Regions from separate parts of the Nitratireductor sp. CH_MIT9313-5 genome, predicted to be linked through region 2. Evidence: riboswitches for the same ligand, from Rfam matches in the RefSeq annotation. Region 2 holds a riboswitch; the other holds the start of a gene.
What was found. A riboswitch is a leader RNA that binds a small molecule or an ion and turns the genes downstream of it on or off. The one in region 2 is predicted to bind S-adenosylmethionine.

Region 1: another riboswitch for S-adenosylmethionine. It lies ahead of WA367_RS05430 (O-succinylhomoserine sulfhydrylase); the one in region 2 lies ahead of metX (homoserine O-acetyltransferase MetX).

The regions. Positions count from the first base shown of each region.
Region 1 is NZ_JAYMER010000011.1:282,674-292,220, reverse strand. Features, by position in the region: gene WA367_RS05435 (CDP-alcohol phosphatidyltransferase family protein) at 37-642, shown strand; gene WA367_RS05430 (O-succinylhomoserine sulfhydrylase) at 645-1,835, opposite strand; SAM riboswitch at 1,884-1,961, opposite strand; gene WA367_RS05425 (2'-deoxycytidine 5'-triphosphate deaminase) at 2,044-3,135, shown strand; gene WA367_RS05420 (ion transporter) at 3,132-3,920, opposite strand; tRNA gene WA367_RS05415 (tRNA-Gly) at 4,055-4,128, shown strand; gene queF (preQ(1) synthase) at 4,325-4,792, shown strand; gene WA367_RS05405 (VUT family protein) at 4,798-5,361, shown strand; gene WA367_RS05400 (MerR family transcriptional regulator) at 5,661-6,053, opposite strand; gene WA367_RS05395 (mercuric transporter MerT family protein) at 6,153-6,551, shown strand; gene WA367_RS05390 (cation transporter) at 6,563-6,850, shown strand; gene WA367_RS05385 (dihydrolipoyl dehydrogenase family protein) at 6,931-8,280, shown strand; gene WA367_RS05380 (MipA/OmpV family protein) at 8,300-9,097, opposite strand; gene WA367_RS05375 (thioesterase family protein) at 9,243-9,547, opposite strand, start outside.
Region 2 is NZ_JAYMER010000010.1:501,007-510,553, reverse strand. Features, by position in the region: gene WA367_RS03725 (methyltransferase domain-containing protein) at 1-166, shown strand, start outside; gene WA367_RS03720 (NAD(P)H-dependent flavin oxidoreductase) at 169-1,284, shown strand; gene WA367_RS03715 (omptin family outer membrane protease) at 1,250-2,209, opposite strand; gene metW (methionine biosynthesis protein MetW) at 2,292-2,906, opposite strand; gene metX (homoserine O-acetyltransferase MetX) at 2,906-4,072, opposite strand; SAM riboswitch at 4,152-4,229, opposite strand; gene hisC (histidinol-phosphate transaminase) at 4,309-5,409, shown strand; gene WA367_RS03695 (prephenate/arogenate dehydrogenase family protein) at 5,414-6,349, shown strand; gene WA367_RS03690 (response regulator) at 6,346-6,711, opposite strand; gene hpt (hypoxanthine phosphoribosyltransferase) at 6,770-7,312, opposite strand; gene WA367_RS03680 (hypothetical protein) at 7,312-8,130, opposite strand; gene ftsE (cell division ATP-binding protein FtsE) at 8,131-8,790, shown strand; gene WA367_RS03670 (cell division protein FtsX) at 8,929-9,547, shown strand, end outside.

The DNA of each region.
Region 1 (9,547 bases), on a different contig from region 2:
TAGATCGAGAATGTTCCAAATCTTCAGGCATCACAGATGATCGACGGCATCGCCAGACGCGGACTGGACCCTTTGCTGCAGGCTGCGGCAGGCACGATTGCACGCTCGCGCGTTTCTGCCAATGCCATCACCTGGAGCGCCTTTGTCATCGGCATGGGCGCTGCCGTCGCAATCTATTACGGCCAGTTTATCACAGCTTTGCTGCTCATTCTTCTAAGCCGATTGGGCGATGGGCTGGATGGGGCGGTGGCGCGCATCAATGGCAAGACGGACCTCGGCGGCTATCTCGATATCGTTCTGGACTTCGTCTTCTACGGCGCGATCCCACTCGCCTTCATCCTGCACAACCCGGCATCCAATGCCGTTCCGGGTGCGGTGCTGCTCTTTGCCTTTTACGGGAATGGCGCGAGTTTTCTCGCCTACTCCATCATGGCGGAGAAGCGGAAGATGAGTGGTGAGGCGCGTGGTGAGAAAAGCTTCTTCTTCACCACAGGGCTGGCAGAAGCCGGCGAAACGCTGATCGCCTTCAGCCTTGCCTGTCTCATGCCGCAATGGTTTGCGGCCATCGCCTATGTCTTTGCGGCGATGACCATCTACACCACGGTATCGCGCATCATCCTTGCCATGCGCGAACTGCGCTAGGATCAAGCCGCGTTCAGCGCCTGCGTGATGTCGCGGATCAGGTCGTCGCTGTCTTCCAGCCCCATGGAAAGTCTCAGCGTGCCTGCGCCGATACCGGCCTCGGCCTGGGCTTCGGTGGACAGGTTCTTGTGCGTGGTCGTGGCGGGATGAGTGACCAGGCTCTTCGCATCACCAAGATTGTTGGAAATCGCGATGATCGACAGAGCATTCTCGAAGGCGAATGCAGCTTCCTTGCCACCCTTCAGATCGAAGCAGACAAGAGTGGAGCCGCCTTTCATCTGTCGCGCAATGATATCGGCCTGCGGGTGGTCCTTACGGCCCGGATAGACCACGCGCGAAACCTTCTCATGCTCTGCGAGAAAATCGGCAACCTTGCCGGCGGTCTCCGTCTGTTGCCGCACACGCAGCGGCAGCGTCTCGAGACCCTTGAGCAGCGTCCAGGCGTTGAAGGGCGAGAGGCTGGGGCCGGTATGACGGAAATAGTCATGCAGGTTCTCGTCGATCCATTCCTTGTCGGACAGCACGATGCCGCCCAGACAGCGCCCCTGCCCGTCAATATGCTTGGTAGCGGAATAGACGACGACATGCGCACCAAGTTCAAGCGGCTTCTGTTGGAGCGGTGTGGCGAAGACATTGTCGACCACCAGACGCGCGCCGGCGCTCTCGGCCAGCTTGGCGATGGCTGCAATGTCGCAAACTTCAAGCGTCGGGTTTGTCGGGCTTTCCAGGAAGAAGAGCTTCGTGTTGGGACGAACGGCCTCTTCCCAGGCCTTCATGTCCTTGCCGTCTACCAGTGTGATCTCAATGCCGTAACGCGGCATCAGCGTCTCCACCACCCAACGGCAGGAGCCGAACAGTGCACGGGCGGAAACGACATGATCACCGGCCTTGAGCGAACACAGAAGCGCTGCCGAAACGGCCGCCATTCCGGAGGCCATTGAGCGGGCATCTTCCGCGCCTTCCAGCGCGCACATACGCTTTTCGAACATGTCCACAGTGGGATTGGCGTAGCGCGAGTAGATGAAGCCCGGCTCTTCTCCCTTGAAGCGTGCCTCGGCGGCTTCCGCGCTTTCATAGATGAAGCCCTGCGTCAGATAGAGTGCTTCCGACGTCTCGCCGAACTGCGAGCGCTGCGTGCCACCATGAACCAGTGCGGTCTGCGGCTTCCATTCATTGGAGAAATCGTTCGTCATCTTTTCTGCCCATACAAAAACCGGCTGCGAAGGCGCACGCCGGTTTGAAAGTCATCGGGCGCGGCCTTTTAGCGACTTCTTTTACGTGGCTGCAAGCCGACCGGCCAAATCACCACGGGATAAGGTGTCTTTAGAGGCCCCAGCGTCTTGCGTCAATCGCCCGTCTCGGTAAACGTCTCCGGTCAGTATTGACCCGAGGGGACCTGGCTTGAGCGTTACCGGCATCCTGCCCGACCGAGAGATTTCCGGCTTGTTTGATGCGGGCCGTCTGGCATCCGCCCGGCCTCTCGATCCCGACCAGATCCAGCCTGCAAGCCTCGATCTGCGGCTGGGCGAAACCGCCTACCGGGTGCGCGCGAGCTTCCTGCCAGGGCCCGGATCGCTAGTTTCCGAAAAGCTTGATCGGCTGACGCTCCACGAATTCTCGCTGGCTGAAGGAGCGGTACTGGAAACGGGCTGCGTCTATATCGTTCCGTTGATGGAGACGCTGGCGCTGCCGGCCGATGTTTCGGCGTCAGCCAATCCGAAAAGCTCCACGGGGCGCCTCGACATTTTCACGCGCGTTCTCACGGACAATGGCGTCGAATTCGACAAGATCGCGGCGGGCTATAATGGTCCGCTTTATCTTGAGGTCAGCCCGCGCACCTTTCCCATTCTTGCGCGCGCAGGCTCCCGCCTTTCCCAGATCCGCTTCCGGCGCGGCCATTCGCTGCTGGACGAGACCGCGCTTTCGGTTCTTCACGAAGCGCAGACGCTTGTGGCCTCCGACGAGCCGAACATTTCCAATGGCGGCATCGCGCTTTCGATCGATCTTGCCGGTGGCGAAAACGGCCTCGTCGGCTACCGTGCAAAGCATCATACGGGCTTGGTCGATGTGGACCGCAAGGGTGCCTTCAAGGTCTCGGATTTCTGGGAGCCGCTTTACAATCACGGCGCGGCGGAACTGGTGCTGGATCCGGACGAGTTCTACATCCTCGTCTCCCGCGAAGCGGTGCATGTGCCACCGGCCTATGCCGCCGAGATGACGCCTTTCGACCCGCTGGTGGGCGAATTCCGTGTGCATTATGCCGGTTTCTTCGATCCCGGCTTCGGGCATACCGCAGCCGGTGGAACAGGCAGCCGCGCGGTTCTGGAAGTGCGCAGCCACGAAGTGCCGTTCATTCTCGATCACGGACAGATTGTCGGTCGCCTCGTCTACGAGAAGATGGCGGCCAAGCCGGATGCGCTTTACGGCGCGGACCTCAAATCGAACTATCAGGGTCAGGCGCTGAAGCTCTCCAAGCACTTCACCGCAGGCTAGCTCCGCTCCTCCACGCGCAGCGCCTTCACCTCTTCCCGCAGAGCCCTGATCTCCGTCAGGATCAGCTCCTGCTCATGCTGCAGAGCCGAGCGCTCCGCCGTGGCCGCTGCATCATGCTCCTCCTGCATCGCCGATACGATGATACCGATGAAGAGATTGAGCACCGTGAAGGTGGTGCAGACAATGAAGGGAATGAAGAACAGCCACGCCCAGGGAAAGACCTCCATCACCGGGCGCACGATCCCCATGGACCAGCTCTCCAAAGTCATGATCTGGAACAGCGAATAGCCGGAGCGTCCGATCGTGCCGAACCAATCGGGAAAGGATGGCCCGAACATCTTTGTCGCCATTACCGCAAAGACGTAATAGACCAGCGACAGAAGCAGCATGATCGAACCCATGCCGGGAAGTGCCGCCACGAGCCCGCCGACCACGCGCTTGAGCGAGGGCACCATGCTCACGAGACGAAGCACGCGCAGGATGCGCAGCGCACGCAGGACCGAGAAATTCGCCGTGGCAGGCACAAGCGCAATCCCCACCACGAACAGATCAAAAATACGCCAGGGATCGTTGAAGAAGCGACCGCGGTAGACAAAAATTTTTGCGGCTAGTTCGGCGACGAAGATGGCGAGAATGACCTTGTCGATCACCATCAGGAGCGGCCCGAACGCTTCCATGGCCCGCTGCGATGTTTCAAGCCCGAGCGTGATCGCATTCACGATGATCAGCGCGGTGATTGCGGTTTCGAACTTGCGGGATTCCAGAAGTGTCTTCAGCGATTGCACTTGAACAGGGCCCTTCGTCTTGATGTCGAGCGCACAGTTGATGTCTCATGCGCGCTTCGTCAAGAAGCAGCCGCGGCCAAATGAATTGCCGCTTGACAGAAAGCCCACCTCTACGACAAATCATGAGCCTTCAGGCGGGTGTAGCTCAATGGTAGAGCAGCAGCTTCCCAAGCTGACGACGAGGGTTCGATTCCCTTCACCCGCTCCAAATTCCTGAATATTTGAAGGACTTTCGTCCGGGCCTTGCCTAGCGGCACCTTTACCTGAAGGCCATCTCATTATACACGGCCCGCAGGTTTAACAGCCCCGGTCGCAGCCTACCCGGTCAAAACAAGGACTATAGGATCAATGTCGTGCATTCTGCACGTTGGCTGATCGGTGGCCTCATATGAAGGCACCAGAACTTGTCAAAAGACGACATCTATACCGGCCTCACGCAGTTGGGGCAGAAAACTGACATCCCCGACGATCCGGAAAAAGCCATTCTCGAGCGAGTCCCCAACCCGCAAGCGAACGTTCGCTATGCGGTTAGGTTCACGGCCCCGGAATTCACCTCGCTTTGCCCAATGACCGGCCAGCCGGATTTCGCTCATCTGGTCATCGACTATGTGCCCGGGGCGTGGCTTGTGGAAAGCAAGTCGCTCAAGCTTTACCTGACCTCGTTCCGCAATCATGGCGCGTTCCATGAGGACTGCACCGTCTCCATCGGCACGCGCTTGGCAGCACTTCTGGAGCCCGAATGGCTGCGCATCGGTGGCTACTGGTACCCACGCGGTGGAATCCCCATCGACGTATTTTACCAGACGGGGCCGGAACCGACCGATGTGTGGATCCCCGACCAGAACGTACCTACCTACCGTGGAAGAGGGTGAAGGACATGACCACTCCCAAACTCCTGCGCGTTGAAGGCTTCATCTACCTGGCACTCTTCGCGGCCTGCATCCCCCTGGCGAACTGGCTGATTGGAAATGTTGGCACTTTCTGTGTGCCGAAAGGACCCTGCCTTGTACCAGTGTGGCCCGGCATCTCCGCTCCGAGCGGTGTTCTGGCAATCGGTGCGGCGCTTGTACTGCGTGATCTCGTTCAGCGCCGCCTAGGTGTGAGCTGGGCAATGGTGGCGATAGCTGCAGGCGGCGTCCTGTCTGCGCTGGTCGCGCCCCCAGCACTCGTGGCTGCGTCAGTCGCTGCCTTCGTGTTCTCCGAAGCCGCTGATCTGGCGGTATTCACACCTCTCCAGCGCAAGGGACTTGTACTTGCAGTGGTGGCAAGCAGCATCGTCGGGATAATCGTGGACAGCGCCCTCTTCCTCTTCCTTGCTTTCGGGAGCCTCGACCTAGTCGCAGGTCAAGTTATCGGCAAGAGCTGGTCTGTCGTGGCCGCGCTTCCGCTGATCCACTTGCTCCGGCTGCGAGACCAGCGTCTTAATGTCTCCGCAGCTTGAAACAAATTTTCGACGCTCCCCCTGATGCGGGGGAGCGTCGGCAGTCCATCCAAGCTAAAACAACGGCGACTTCACCGCCTTGCATCAGTGGTGTTGTTGCGCCACAAACTAAAGTGAGCAGTCGAGCGGAAAGCGGCCGATACGCCAACGGTGAACTGGCTCTTGGAGCCGCGTTCGTTTAGAAAGCCGGAATCGGCTGCCGGGCCAACAGGCGGGCATATTCGTCGAAGAGGCTCGTCTTTACCCCTTCGCTCACATCCCTTCTGCTTCGTGGCGCTGGTAACGCCTTGCAAGTCCATTCACTGCGCCTCGTAGAGAACCTCCACGACGGGGCATTTCGGAACGTCCCCCTTGGAACATTCGGCCGCCATGGATTCGAGTGCGGTTTCCAGCCTCTGGAGTCGCATTATTTTCCGCCTGATATTTGCCAGGTGTTCCAATGTCATCTCATGGACCTGTGCGCAGGAGACGCTTTGCGCATCGACCATTCTCAAAAGTGCGCGGATTTCTTCCTGACTGAAGCCCAGTTCGCGGCTGCGTCTAATGAAGCTCAAGCGTTTCAGGTCTTCCAGGCCGTATTCGCGCGTTCCACCGGCCGTGCGCTCCGGGCTCTTCATCAAGCCAATCCGTTCATAATAGCGGATGGTCTCTACCTTCACGCCTGTCTCGCTGGCCAGCGTGCCGATCCTCATTGATCGCGTCCTTGTGATGGGCATGGCTTCGTCACCCTCTTGAATCTGTAGTTACTACAGGTGCCACATAGAATGACAGGAACCGCGAGGCCTTGCCAGATGACGACTATTCGAACGCACATATCCAAACCCGATGCCAAGGATGCCAGCGCTGGAGGCGCTGCTTTTCTGGGTGCCCTCGGGGCCATCGGTGCTTCAACCTGCTGCGTATTGCCGCTGGTGCTGTTCGGCCTGGGCGTATCAGGAGCGTGGGTGGGCAACCTCACTGCATTGGAGCCCTACCGTCCGGTCTTTCTCATCATCGCCGTAGCGGCATTGAGCTGGGGGTTTTGGAAGGTTTATCGGCAGCCTGCTTGCAGCACTGATGATGGGTGCGCGACCGACCGGTCACAACGCCTTGTGCGCGTTGTTCTGTGGGTTTCCTCGGCTCTCGTCCTGATAGCTCTTTTCTGGAACTGGATCGCCCCTGTCGTGGCTCCGGTTCTGCTTGGACTTTGAAAGGAAGAACCATGCACAAGTCCCTCATCACGGTCGCCGCTATTTTTGCAACGCTGCCAGCTTTTGCAGCGGAGCGGCTGGCAGAATTTTCCGTGCCCGGCATGAATTGCGCCAGTTGCCCGTTCATAGTCGAAGCGGCCATGGGCAAGGTGGACGGGGTTCTGGAAGTCACGACCGACATTGAGGCCCGCACGGCATCCGTGCGCTTTGACGACGCTCTCACGACTGCCGCGATTATCGCCAAAGCATCGGCAGATGCAGGCTATGCAGCAACGCTGAGCGAAGAAGAAGCACGCTAGACTGCCGGATCGCCCTCCCGGAACGCTCCACGAACGCTCGCGTTCAGCCCCAGACAGTCATTTCCCAGATGAGGCAGACGATGAAGGATCTCGTTGTGATTGGCGCTGGCATGGCCGGCAATGCGGCCGCCCGCAAATGCGCAGCCGCAGGTTGGGATGTCGCGATCATTGACGAACTTCCCTATGGCGGCACCTGTGCCCTGCGCGGCTGCGACCCAAAGAAGATGCTCCGCCGCGCAGCCGAAATAATGGATGCAGCCCAGCTCATGCAGGGCAAGGGAATAGACCAGCAAGGCCTGAAGGTGAATTGGGCCGACCTGATGGCGCACAAGCGCTCTTTCACCGATGACGTGCCAGCCAAGATGGAGGCAGGGCTGCAGAGCGCTGGAGTCGAAACCTTCCACGGTCATGTCCGCTTCATCAGCCCTCACAAGGTGGAGCTCGAAAGCGGCCAGACACTGGAAGCCAAGCACTTCCTAATTGCGACGGGTGCCAAGCCCAGACCCTTGCCAGTGCCGGGTGAGGAGTTCTTGACCGATAGCACCGCTTTCCTCGAACTGGAAAAGCTACCCAAACGGATTCTTTTCGTTGGGGGCGGCTATATCTCCTTCGAGTTCGCACATATTGCTGCAAGGGCCGGTGAGACCACCACCATCATCAGCCGTGGCGAAAAGGTGTTGAAGCAATTCGACCCCGACCTGGTAGGGATGTTGATCAGCCGTTCGCGAGAGGCTGGGATCAGGATTGCTACCTCGACGAGCCTTTCAGCTATCGAAAAGGTTGGCGACGTTTATCGCGTGCACATGAACCAGAATGGCCAGGAACAAACGGACGAATATGATCTCGTTGTGCACGGAGCAGGGCGCGTTGCCGCCACCGACCATCTTGGGCTTGAGGAGGCCGGAATAGAGAGTTCGGAGAAGGGAATTGCCGTAACACCTTGGCTTCAAAGTACCACCCAGCCACATGTCTTTGCGGCTGGCGATGCTGCCGCAACGAAGGGCAAGCCGCTGACGCCGGTCGCAGTAAGCGAAGGCAAGGTCGCTGCATCGAACTTGCTGAAAGGGACGACCACAGCGCCGGACTATACCGGCATACCGAGCGCGGTCTTTACAGTGCCTGAACTTGTCTCCGTAGGCATGAGTGAGGCTGAGGCGCGCGAAAAGGTGGGAAAACTGCGTGTTGCCTATACCGACACATCCGGCTGGTTTTCCAACCGGCGTGTCGGTGAGACCCACGCGGCAGCCAAGATTTTGATCGATGAGGAGAGCGACCTGATTGTCGGCGCGCATCTCTTCGGTCCGGAATATGGCGAACTCGTCAACTATTTCGGGCTCGCCATGAAGACCGGACTGACAACAAGACAGCTCAAATCAATGAGTGCAGCCTACCCCTCGGTAAGTTCCGATCTCGGCAGCCTTTTGGCCTAAGCCGAGGAGTGGCGCTCCATCAGAGCGAGAAGTCGAAGCGGTAAGTGGCCGATACGCCGACGGTGAACTGGTTCTTCGAGCCGCGTTCGTTCACGAGGCTGGAATCGGCTGCCGGGCCGACGAGCCGGGCATATTCGCCAAACAGGCTTGTCTTGACCTTCTCGGTCACATCCCAGTTGATCGCGCCGCCAAGGCCGAAGGAGTGGAAGCCGCTGTCGGGATGGTATTCGGAAAGGCCGGAAGCGGCGGCTTCACTGGCGTTCACGCCGTACCAGGCCTCATGATAATCCTGTGAGGCATAGGTAACGCGTGGGCCGGCGGAAACCTGCACCGTCGGGGTGATATTGGTGAAGAAGTCGGCGCTGACATCGGCCACGACCCCATCATGGGAGCGGATGCCGTGGCGGACCTCACCGCGCAGGCGCATCCAGTCGGTGGGATAGAATTCGGCAAAGCCGCCAAGCTCGCCCCCGAAGCGCACGGGATCGAGACCCTTGATATCCGCAGCATCATCACCATCGCGACCGAAAACGACCTTGCCTGCAACGCCGGCGCGGAAATTGCCGGTATCGACGAGGCCGAGGGAAATGTTGTCATTGCGCGAGGAGAAACGTTTTGCAGTGCCCTGGCGACCGAGTGAGACGATCGGTTGCACGCGCAGCATATAGTCGTCGTCGCCTTGAAATTCAGGCAGTGTCAGCACGGCTGCACCAAGCGTCAAGCTCCAGTCGCCCGACCAGAATGGTTCGGCCAATGCCGGCGAAGTGCCAAGTGATGCAACGAGTATTGCGGCGGAAGAGAATGCAATTTTGGACACGTAGAGACTCCTGAATACGCACTTGCTGAAATACCCCAACAGGCACGAACCTTCTCGCCTGCACTACCCCACAGGCAAGATTAGACGGGATCCCTTTCCAAGCGGTTTACCATCACACCACGGTTTACGGTGCATTGGCAAACGATTATGTCTCTGACAGTTCCTTGCCCTGCTGGCGCATGGCCATGTGCGAGGCCATGAAGGCCTGTTCCTGCTCGGTGGGTGCGCGTGGCGCTTCTTCCCGGCCGAGTGCGTTCATCACTTCTCCCACCTCAACAAAGCGCTTGTTGCGGAAGTCGTATATGCCGCCGGTGGTCATCATCACGGCAGCCGTGCGCCCGTCATCGAGCACGAAGCGGTGCTTGCCCAGGATCTGCGTGCCCGACCAGGTTTCGATGGTGGAGACGACCTCGAAACGCTTCCACAGCCTGATCTCGCGCACATAGGAAA
Region 2 (9,547 bases):
GCGGTTCTGGCCCTTGTTCGCAGGCGTACTCGTGGTGGAAGCTGAAAAGCGCCTCTACCAGGGCATCAGGGTCACCAGACGCCAGAAGCGCAAGGTTCTGGTGCCGGTGCTCTCACCGCAGGGTGCAACCATGGCCGGGGCGAAACGCGAGCCTGTCGAGGAATAGCTATGTGGCATGACGAGCGCATCACGAAAATGCTTGGTATCAGCAAGCCCCTGCTGCTTGCCCCGATGGCAGGCTCCGGTGGCAGCGCACTTGCCATTGCGGTGATGAAAGCAGGTGGCCTCGGCGCGCTCCCCTGCGCGATGCTGAAGCCCGACCAGATCCGGAAGGAGGTCCTGACCATCCGGACGGCAGTCGCCGGGCCGCTCAATCTCAACTTCTTCTGCCACTGCGAACCGGATGCGGACAAGAGCCGCGAAAGCCTGTGGCTGGAGCGACTGGCGCCTTATTACAAGGAGCTCGATGTACAGCCGCCTGAAGAGATTTCCGGCGCAGGCCGCAATCCGTTCAATGAGGAAGCCTGCGCATTGGTCGAGGAGCTGAAACCGGAGGTGGTGAGCTTTCATTTCGGTCTGCCCGATGCCGATTTGCTGGAGCGAGTCTTCGTCACAGGCGCGAAGGTCATTGCGACAGCGACCACCGTCACAGAGGCGCGCGAGCTCGAAGCGCGTGGCTGCGACGCGGTCATCGCTCAAGGCGTGGAGGCCGGTGGCCACCGTGGTATCTTTATGGAAAGCTCGCTTGCAGCACAGCCAACCACCATGGCGCTCGTGCCGCAGGTGGCGGATGCGGTTACCTTGCCCGTTATCGCAGCAGGTGGCATTGGCGACGGCAGGGCGATAGCCGCAGCATTCCAGCTCGGCGCATCTGCGGTCCAGATCGGCACTGCCTTCCTGCGCTCGCCGGAAGCCTTGACCTCGAAATTTCACCGCCGTGCTTTGGCAGAAGCAAAGGACGACCAGACGGTACTGACCAACATCTTCACCGGTCGCCCCGCCAGAAGCATCATCAACAGGGCAATCATGGAGCTCGGCCCCATCGCGGCAGACGCCCCCGCCTTCCCGCGCGCGACTGCCGCCCTGACTCCGCTGCGCAACGCAGCGGAAGAACGCGATTCCGGGGACTTCTCGCCACTTTGGGCCGGTCAGGCGGTGGCCTTGGCGAGGGAGGCACCTGCCGAAGAAATCTTCAAAAGCCTGATGGAAGGAGCCGAGGAGATGGCCCGGCCCTCGTTCTTCAAGCGCATCAGAAGCGCAGGCTCAGCCCGCTGGAGATCGTAACCGCCTCAAGCTGCGCACCGGCACCGTCGGCATCGCTGTCGGTGACCATGCCGTCATCGATTTTGCTGAGCACGACATCTCCAACACCGTGGAAATAGCGGTCATAGGCCGCGGCCAGGAAGATGCTTGTCATCGGAGCCACGGCATATTCTGCCCGTCCTGAGAGGCTGATGAATGGCAGGGCGTTGAACTCGTCATCGAAACGGGTGTTGGTCTGCCAGTGCCAGTCGTGGTCCTGTGCGTTGATCGTCACACCCCCACGCGCCTGCGCGATCAGGGTGAGGTCGCTTATGCGGGTTTGCGCACGTGCGCCGATAAAGACACCGGGAAGCTTCTGTCGATAGGAGATGGCGCGCTGGCCTTCAGGCTCGGTGCCGGTCTCGTTCCGGTATCCGCCATTCTCGCTATAGACATAAGAGCCGCCATAGGAAGCCCATCTCACATCCGTATATTTGAAACCGGCGTGCAGATTGACGCTTGAGGTCACCAGCGAGAAGTTGCGGCCAAGCGCAATATCACCGGTGAAATAGTGCTCCAGATCAGTATTCGGATGCTCAGAGCGATCCGACCAGTCTTCAAAAGCGAAGCTGGGTGCGGCATCCAGCCAGTCATAGTCGACCATATGACTGTCGCCGTTGAGGCCGATTGTTACATGGGAAATGATGCCCCAATTGTTGCCAAGGTCGATTTCCGCTGCCGCAGTCACGACCGGAACGTCGGACTCCCAGAAAAGTTGGCTGATGCGATTGCCGGCATCGTCATAGACGAACTCTTCCGCGCTCAGTGACGCATAACCCACGCCGCCAAGCAGACGGATACGCTCTGGCACGATCAGGTCCGGATTGCCAACAGCCTCCAGTTCTGCTGCCTGCAGAGGCAAGGCCGAAAGGAAGGACACAGAAACCGCCAAACTCAACTTCTTCATGAAACCACCCCGTTCAAATCCCGGCCCTCCCTACCAACCTATTGGTTAAGAAAGGCAACCGGAAAGAACCTGCAGGTGATCTTCAGCGCTTCAGAAGAAACACCGCCTGCTGACCGAAGAAGTTCCAGAACCACCAGGGCATGGAGAGGCCAATCTTCTGGCCAGTCGCATCAAGTGCCGTGGCGCTTTCGACGGTTGCTCCGAGTTCGTCCGAAAGTTCCACGAAATCGCGGATCGTGCAGAAATGGATGTTCGGCGTATCATACCAGGAATAGGGCAGATCCTTCGTCACCGGCATTCGCCCCTTCATGAGTAGCGAGAGCCGCACGCGCCAATGCCCGAAATTAGGAAAGGAAACGATGGCGCGGTCGCCGATCCGCAAGAGCTCGTCCAGCACCTTCTTGGGATTGTGCGTGGCCTGCAGCGTCTGCGACAGCACCACATAGTCGAAGCCCTTGTCAGGATAGAAACGAAGGTCGCGGTCCGCATCCCCCTGAATGACAGAAAGCCCACGCGCCACGCATTCGTTGACGCCTCGCTGGGACAGCTCGACCCCGCGCCCGTCCACCCCCTTCTGCACCTGCAGCAGTTCGAGAAGCGATCCGTCGCCCGACCCGACATCTAGAACCTTCGACCCGGGTTCGATCAGATCGGCAATGACCTGCAGGTCCACGCGCTGTGCATTGTTTACACTCATCAGATCAGCCCCGCATTGCGCGCCGCAGCTTTCAGGAAACCATCAATCGCCGCATGAAATTCCGGCTCATCGAGAAGGAAGGCATCATGGCCGCGGTCGGTCTCGATCTCCACGAAGGAAACGGAAGCGCCGGCAGCGTTGAGTGCATGAACCACCATGCGGCTCTCTTCGGTTGGAAACAGCCAGTCGCTAGTGAAGGAGACCACGCAAAAGCGGGTCCTGGTGCCCTTGAAGGCTTTCGACAGCATCCCACCATGCTCGCTCGCCAGATCGAAATAGTCCATCGCTCGCGTCAGATAGAGATAGGAATTGGCATCGAAGCGATCGACGAAGGTGATGCCTTGGTGCCGCAGATAGCTTTCGATCTGGAAATCGGCGTCAAATCCGAAGGTCGGTTGGTCGCGATCCTGCAGGTTGCGGCCGAATTTGCGGTGCAGCGCGGGCTCGGACAGATAGGTGATATGCGCGGCCATGCGCGCGACAGCGAGCCCCTTTCCGGGATGGCGTCCATCCTTCAGATAGGCGCCACCGCGCCAGTCCGGGTCAGCCATGACGGCCTGGCGCCCGACTTCGTGGAAGGCGATGTTTTGCGCCGTGTGGCGCGCGCCCGTGGCAATGGGCACCGCAGTGTTTACGCGCTCGGGATAGCTTGCCGCCCATTCCAGAACCTGCATGCCTCCCATCGACCCCCCGACGACGGAGAACAGTCGCTCGATGCCCAGATGTTCAACCAGCATGGCCTGCGCGCGCACCATGTCCTTGATGGTGATGACCGGCAGGCCGAGGCCATAAGCCTGTCCGGTCTCCTCGTTGAGGGAAGCGGGTCCGGTAGAACCAAGACAGCTTCCAATCACGTTCGAGCAGATGACGAAGAAGCGGTCCGTATCGATGACCTTGCCCGGCCCAACCAGCGCTTCCCACCAGCCGGGCTTGCCGGTAACCGGATGCTGGTTGGCAACATGCTGGTCGCCGGTCAGAGCGTGGCAGATCAGGATCGCGTTGCTCTTGTCCGCATTCAGTTCGCCATAGGTCTGATAGGCGACTTGGAACGGCGACAGCGTGATACCGGCGGCAAGATGCAGCGGCTTGTCTGGTCCGAACCGCACCACCTTGCTGGAGGGATTGTTCGCCTCGTCCCGCGCTTTCGCGACCCGGGATTTCACCATATCCACGCTCCTTCGCCCCTATGCGCCTCACGGCAGCGGGCACAAAAAAACCGGCCAATGCAAATATCGCAAAGCCGGTCAGGAACGCTGCACGGCCTTTTAGCGACTTGTTTAACGTGGCTGCAAGCCGACCGGCCAAATCACCACGAGATCGGGCTGCTTTTAAGCCTCAAGCCCCTTTGCGTCAACGCTGGTGATGGGCTAAGTGAGGCGGCTTCAACCCGTGGGAACTTCCGATGAGCTCTTCCGACCGCCCCCAGCCGAAACCCGGCGTGATGGAAATTTCTGCCTATGTGCCCGGCCGCGAAACGGCCGAAGGCGTGGCAAAGGTCTACAAGCTGTCTTCCAACGAGACACCGCTTGGCCCTTCGCCCAAGGCCATAGAAGCCATGCAGGCGGTTACGAACCATCTTGAGCTTTATCCCGACGGCGCAGCCCACGCGCTTCGTGATGCGATCGCGGAAATCCACGGGCTGAACCCTGCCAATATTCTCTGCTCGAACGGTTCGGACGAACTCCTGGGACTGCTCGCTCATGTCTATTTGAGTGCAGGCGATGAGGCGGTTTTCACTGAGCACGGCTTCCTCGTCTACCGCATTCAGACGCTGGCCAACGGCGCAACTCCGGTCGTCGTCAAGGAAAAGAATGCGCGCGCCGATGTTGATGCAATCCTTGCCGCGGTCACCGAGCGCACCAAGATCGTCTTCCTCGCCAACCCGAACAATCCGACCGGAACCTACCTCCCGGTGGACGAGGTCCGCCGCTTGCAGGCCGGACTGCCGCCCCATGTTCTGCTGGTGATCGACGCAGCCTATGCGGAATATGTGCACCGCAACGACTATGAGGCAGGCGTGGAGCTCGTCTCCTCCTGCCAGAACGTCGTCATGACGCGGACCTTCTCCAAGATCTACGGGCTTGCCGCCCTGCGCATCGGCTGGATGTACGGTCCGGCACATGTGGTGGACGCGATCAATCGCGTGCGTGGCCCGTTCAACGTAAACGCAATGGCGATCGCGGCAGGTGCTGCGGCCATCCGCGACCGCGAACATCTGGCAAAGGCGGTGGCGTTCAACGACGAGTGGTTGAACTGGCTGACGAAGGAATTTGAGCGGATCGGCTTGAGAGTGACCCCCAGCGTCGGCAATTTCCTGCTGATTCACTTCCCCGATGCAAAAGGCAAGGGCGCGGCAGAGGCCGACGAGCATCTCGTCTCGCGTGGCTTCGTCCTGCGTCGCGTCACCGCCTACGGCTTCCCCAACGCCTTGCGCATGAGTGTCGGGACCGAAGAAGCAAATCGCGGCGTCGTCGCCGCCCTTACGGAGTTCATGAATGGCTGAGGCCATGACAGAACCTATGTTTGAGAAGGTTGCGCTGATCGGCATTGGCCTGATCGGTTCATCGCTCGCACGAGTCATTCGCCGTGAAAATCTGGCGGCCGAGATCATCGTCTCGACCCGGAGCGCCGAGACGCTGAAACGCGCCGAAGCGCTCGAACTGGGTGATGCCTATTTTCAGGATGCCGCCCAGGCGGTTGAAGGTGCCGATCTTGTCGTCGTCAGCGTTCCCGTCGGCGCATCCGGCACCGTCGCCAAGGCGATTGCGGGAACACTAAAGCCCGGCGCAATCGTTACAGACGTCGGCTCCACCAAGGGCTCCGTCATCTCCCAGATGCAGCCCGAACTGCCCAACCATGTCCATTTCATTCCCGGCCACCCGATCGCCGGCACCGAGCATTCAGGCCCCGATGCAGGCTTTGCGGAACTTTTTGAAGGACGCTGGTGCATTCTGACTCCACCCACCGGGACCGACCAGGAAGCGGTGTCAAACCTGACCCGTTTTTGGGAACGGTGCGGTTCAACCGTGGAGGTGATGGACCCGGAGCATCACGACATGGTGCTCGCTATCGTGTCTCACCTGCCCCACATCATTGCCTACAACATCGTTGGTACGGCCGATGATCTGGAGACGGTGACGAAATCGGAAGTCATCAAATATTCCGCTTCCGGCTTTCGTGACTTTACCCGCCTTGCCGCGTCCGATCCCACCATGTGGCGGGATGTGTGCCTGCACAATCGGGATGCGATCCTCGAAATGCTGGGACGGTTCTCGGAAGATCTTTCCGCACTGCAGCGCGCGATCCGTTGGGGCGACGGCGACAAGCTGTTCGACCTGTTCACCCGCACGCGCGCCATTCGCCGCTCGATCATCGAGGCGGGTCAGGATATCGACGTGCCGGATTTCGGCCGCCACGTCGTTGCACATCCGAAGAAGGACTAGGCTGCGAGCGCCTCGCCGACGCGGTCGCGGATTTCCGCGAGCGTGAAGGGCTTGTTGACGACGCCCTTGGCGGTGCCATCGAGTTCTGCCGCGCGTTCGCGCTGATCGGCAAAGCCGGTCATGAGCAAAAGCCGCAGGTCAGGAAAGGTGCTTGCCGCTTCACGCGCCATCTCGATGCCGTCCATGGCCGGCATGCGGATGTCGGAAAGCACCAGATCAAAACTGCCTTCCGCAGCCTTGATCTTGTCGAGCCCGTCCATGCCGTCCTCGGCGGTCTCTACCGTGTGACCGGCAGCCGCAAGGGCACGAGCGGTGAAGGTTCTGACGGAAACGTCGTCTTCAACAATGAGAAGTCTAGCCATGGCGTCAATCTCGCCGCAAATCGTTACGGTTCACTGAACGCAAGCGGATACGAAAGGTTCAGTCTTCGCCCTTGATCACACCAACGAAGGGCAGTTCACGGAATGCATGTGCTACATCCATTCCGTATCCGACGACAAAGTAGTCTGGGCACTCGAACCCGACAAAATCCGCGTCCAGCGTTGCCTTTCGACGCGACCTCTTGTCGAGAAGAACGGCGATGTCCACCTTGTTTGCCCCACGCGAAAGCATGAGTTCGCGCGTGTATTTCAACGTATTTCCTGATTCGAGGATGTCGTCGATGAGCAGAATGTCGCGCCCGCGCACATCATTGTCGATATCCCGCAGGACCTTGATCTCACCGGCGGTTTTACCTGCACCATAGGAAGAGATCATGATGAACTCGACTTCCGGCGAGATGCCCACATCATTCATCGCGCGAATGAGATCGGCCGCGAAGATGAAGGAGCCTTTCAACACCGAAATGACCAGGAGATCCTTGTAGTCGCGCTTTGCGATTTCTTTCGCAAGTTCCAGATTGCGGCGCGCGATCGTCGACGCCGAAAAGAGTACCTCGATTTCCTTGCCACGCACCTGATGCATCAGCGGGCGAACTCCTGAAAAGAAACTGAAACGGACTGGACCCCCTCTTTAGGGGCCACCAGCCGACCGGAGAAGGCAATGCGTCCGCCCGGCTCCAGCTGGTCTTCATTTGTCCCCAGATAATGGTGCATCTTGTGTCCGTCACTGGAGGCCAGCGTGATCACAAGCCCGGGAACTGCGGCCACATCGTGACCGTCATTCTCGACCATCCCTTCCACCAACACCACCGAACGCTGGCCGTCACCTGCCGGAAGAACGCGGCTGGAAGTGCTTTCCAACCGCAGGGGTGCAGCTTCCCCCTGCAGCAGGGAGCCAAGAAATGAGGGCAATTGATGCCCGCCCGCCATCCAGAATGCACAGAACGCAATGAGCGCACCCGCCACCCAAAAGGCCATGCCTCCGCGACCCGCGTGATCCCCGCTTGGCACTTGCCCACCAGCCAGACTGGCAAAGCCGGTGCCGATTGCGGATGCGCTTTTGTCCGGGTTGGTGCCCAATCCCGCCACGGGACCAAAAGGGTGGCTCACAGTTTCGTATTCGGCATCGACGATATCGCCACCACCTGCGAGGGAGGCTCGGCCTTCTGCCCCGAAGTGACTGCCCGCAACCAAACCTGTGGAACTGAAACGCGCCATTGCACCCATTTTTGTGCCAAGGGTCCTTTTTCTGTCAGTCTCCAGCGTATAGACCCCAATGGTTAACATTTGCCCGAAGCACGCAAATCTTAACGACGAATTAACCATGTTCATCTGAAGGTCGGATGAAGCCTGGCAGAAGGCCTTCGCCGCTTCATCACTCCAACCAGCAGGTCGTGCCACGTGATCCGCTTAGAAAATGTCGGTCTGAGATACGGTATGGGTCCGGAAGTGTTGCGCGACATTTCGCTCAACATTCCCGAACGCTCCTTCCAGTTCCTGAGCGGTCCTTCGGGGACGGGCAAGACCACCCTCCTGCGCCTGCTTTTCATGTCGCTGAAGCCGACCCGCGGGCTTATCACGATCTTCGGCAAGGACCGCGCGCGCATTACCCGTGAGGAACTGCCTCATATCCGGCGCCGCATCGGCGTTGTCTTCCAGGATTTCCGCCTGCTCGACCACCTCACGACCTATGAGAACGTCGCGCTGCCGCTGCGTGTGCGTGGCCGTGAAGAGGCAAGCTACCGAAACGACGTTACCGACCTCTTGAAATGGGTGGGTCTCGGCGACCGGATGCATGTGCTTCCGCCCGTATTGTCCGGCGGCGAAAAACAGCGCGCCGCAATCGCCCGCGCGCTGATCGAGCAGCCGCGCATCCTTCTTGCCGACGAACCCACCGGCAATGTGGACCCTCAGCTTGCCCGGCGTCTTCTGCGCCTGCTTATCGAGCTGAACCGAATGGGTACGGCGGTCGTCATTGCCACCCACGATATCGGGCTTATGGATCAGGTGGACGCCCGAAGGCTTGTCCTGTCAGGCGGGAGGCTTGATGTCTATGAATAGCCTCGTCCGGCGGCCTTCACCTCGGAGGCGCTCGTGAATCAACACGCCGCACGCCCACAATCCAGTCCCAAGCCGAAACCCGGAAGGTCGGCACCCAAAGCTGGATGGCGCCAACTTGCTGAAACAGCCACATCGGCTCTGCGCCGACCCTTTGCCAAGGCGACACGACGGCGCACGCCCATCGTACCGCCGGACAATGTTGCCGGCCGCGCCATGGTGCTGGTCATCGCGATCATGACCTTCCTCTCCTGCCTGACGCTCGGGGCGGTAACGCTGGTGCGCGACACCGCTGCCACCTGGCAGACGCAGATCGCGCGCGAGGCGACCATCCAGATCAAGCCGGACGAGAACCTAGATATTGACGCGGCACTGCAGAAGGCACGCGAAATCGCCGGAGAATTTAGCGGTGTTCTGCAGGCAACCATCGTGGACAATGAAGCCACGGCCCGGCTCCTGGAGCCTTGGCTGGGCACAGGCCTGGATATGGAGGAACTGCCGGTCCCCCGCCTTGTCATCGTCACCATCGACCCGCGCGAGAAGCCGGATTTCGAGAGTATGCGGGCGCGATTGTCGCAGGAGGTGCCCTCAGCCAACCTGGATGACCACCGCACTTGGGTCGACCGGCTGGTCGCGATGGCGCGAACCACGGTGACCATCGGCCTCTCGGTCCTGAGCCTCATGCTTGTCGCCACAGCATTGACCGTTATCTTCGCCACCCGCGGTGCGATGTCGGGCAATGGCCACGTGATCGAGGTGC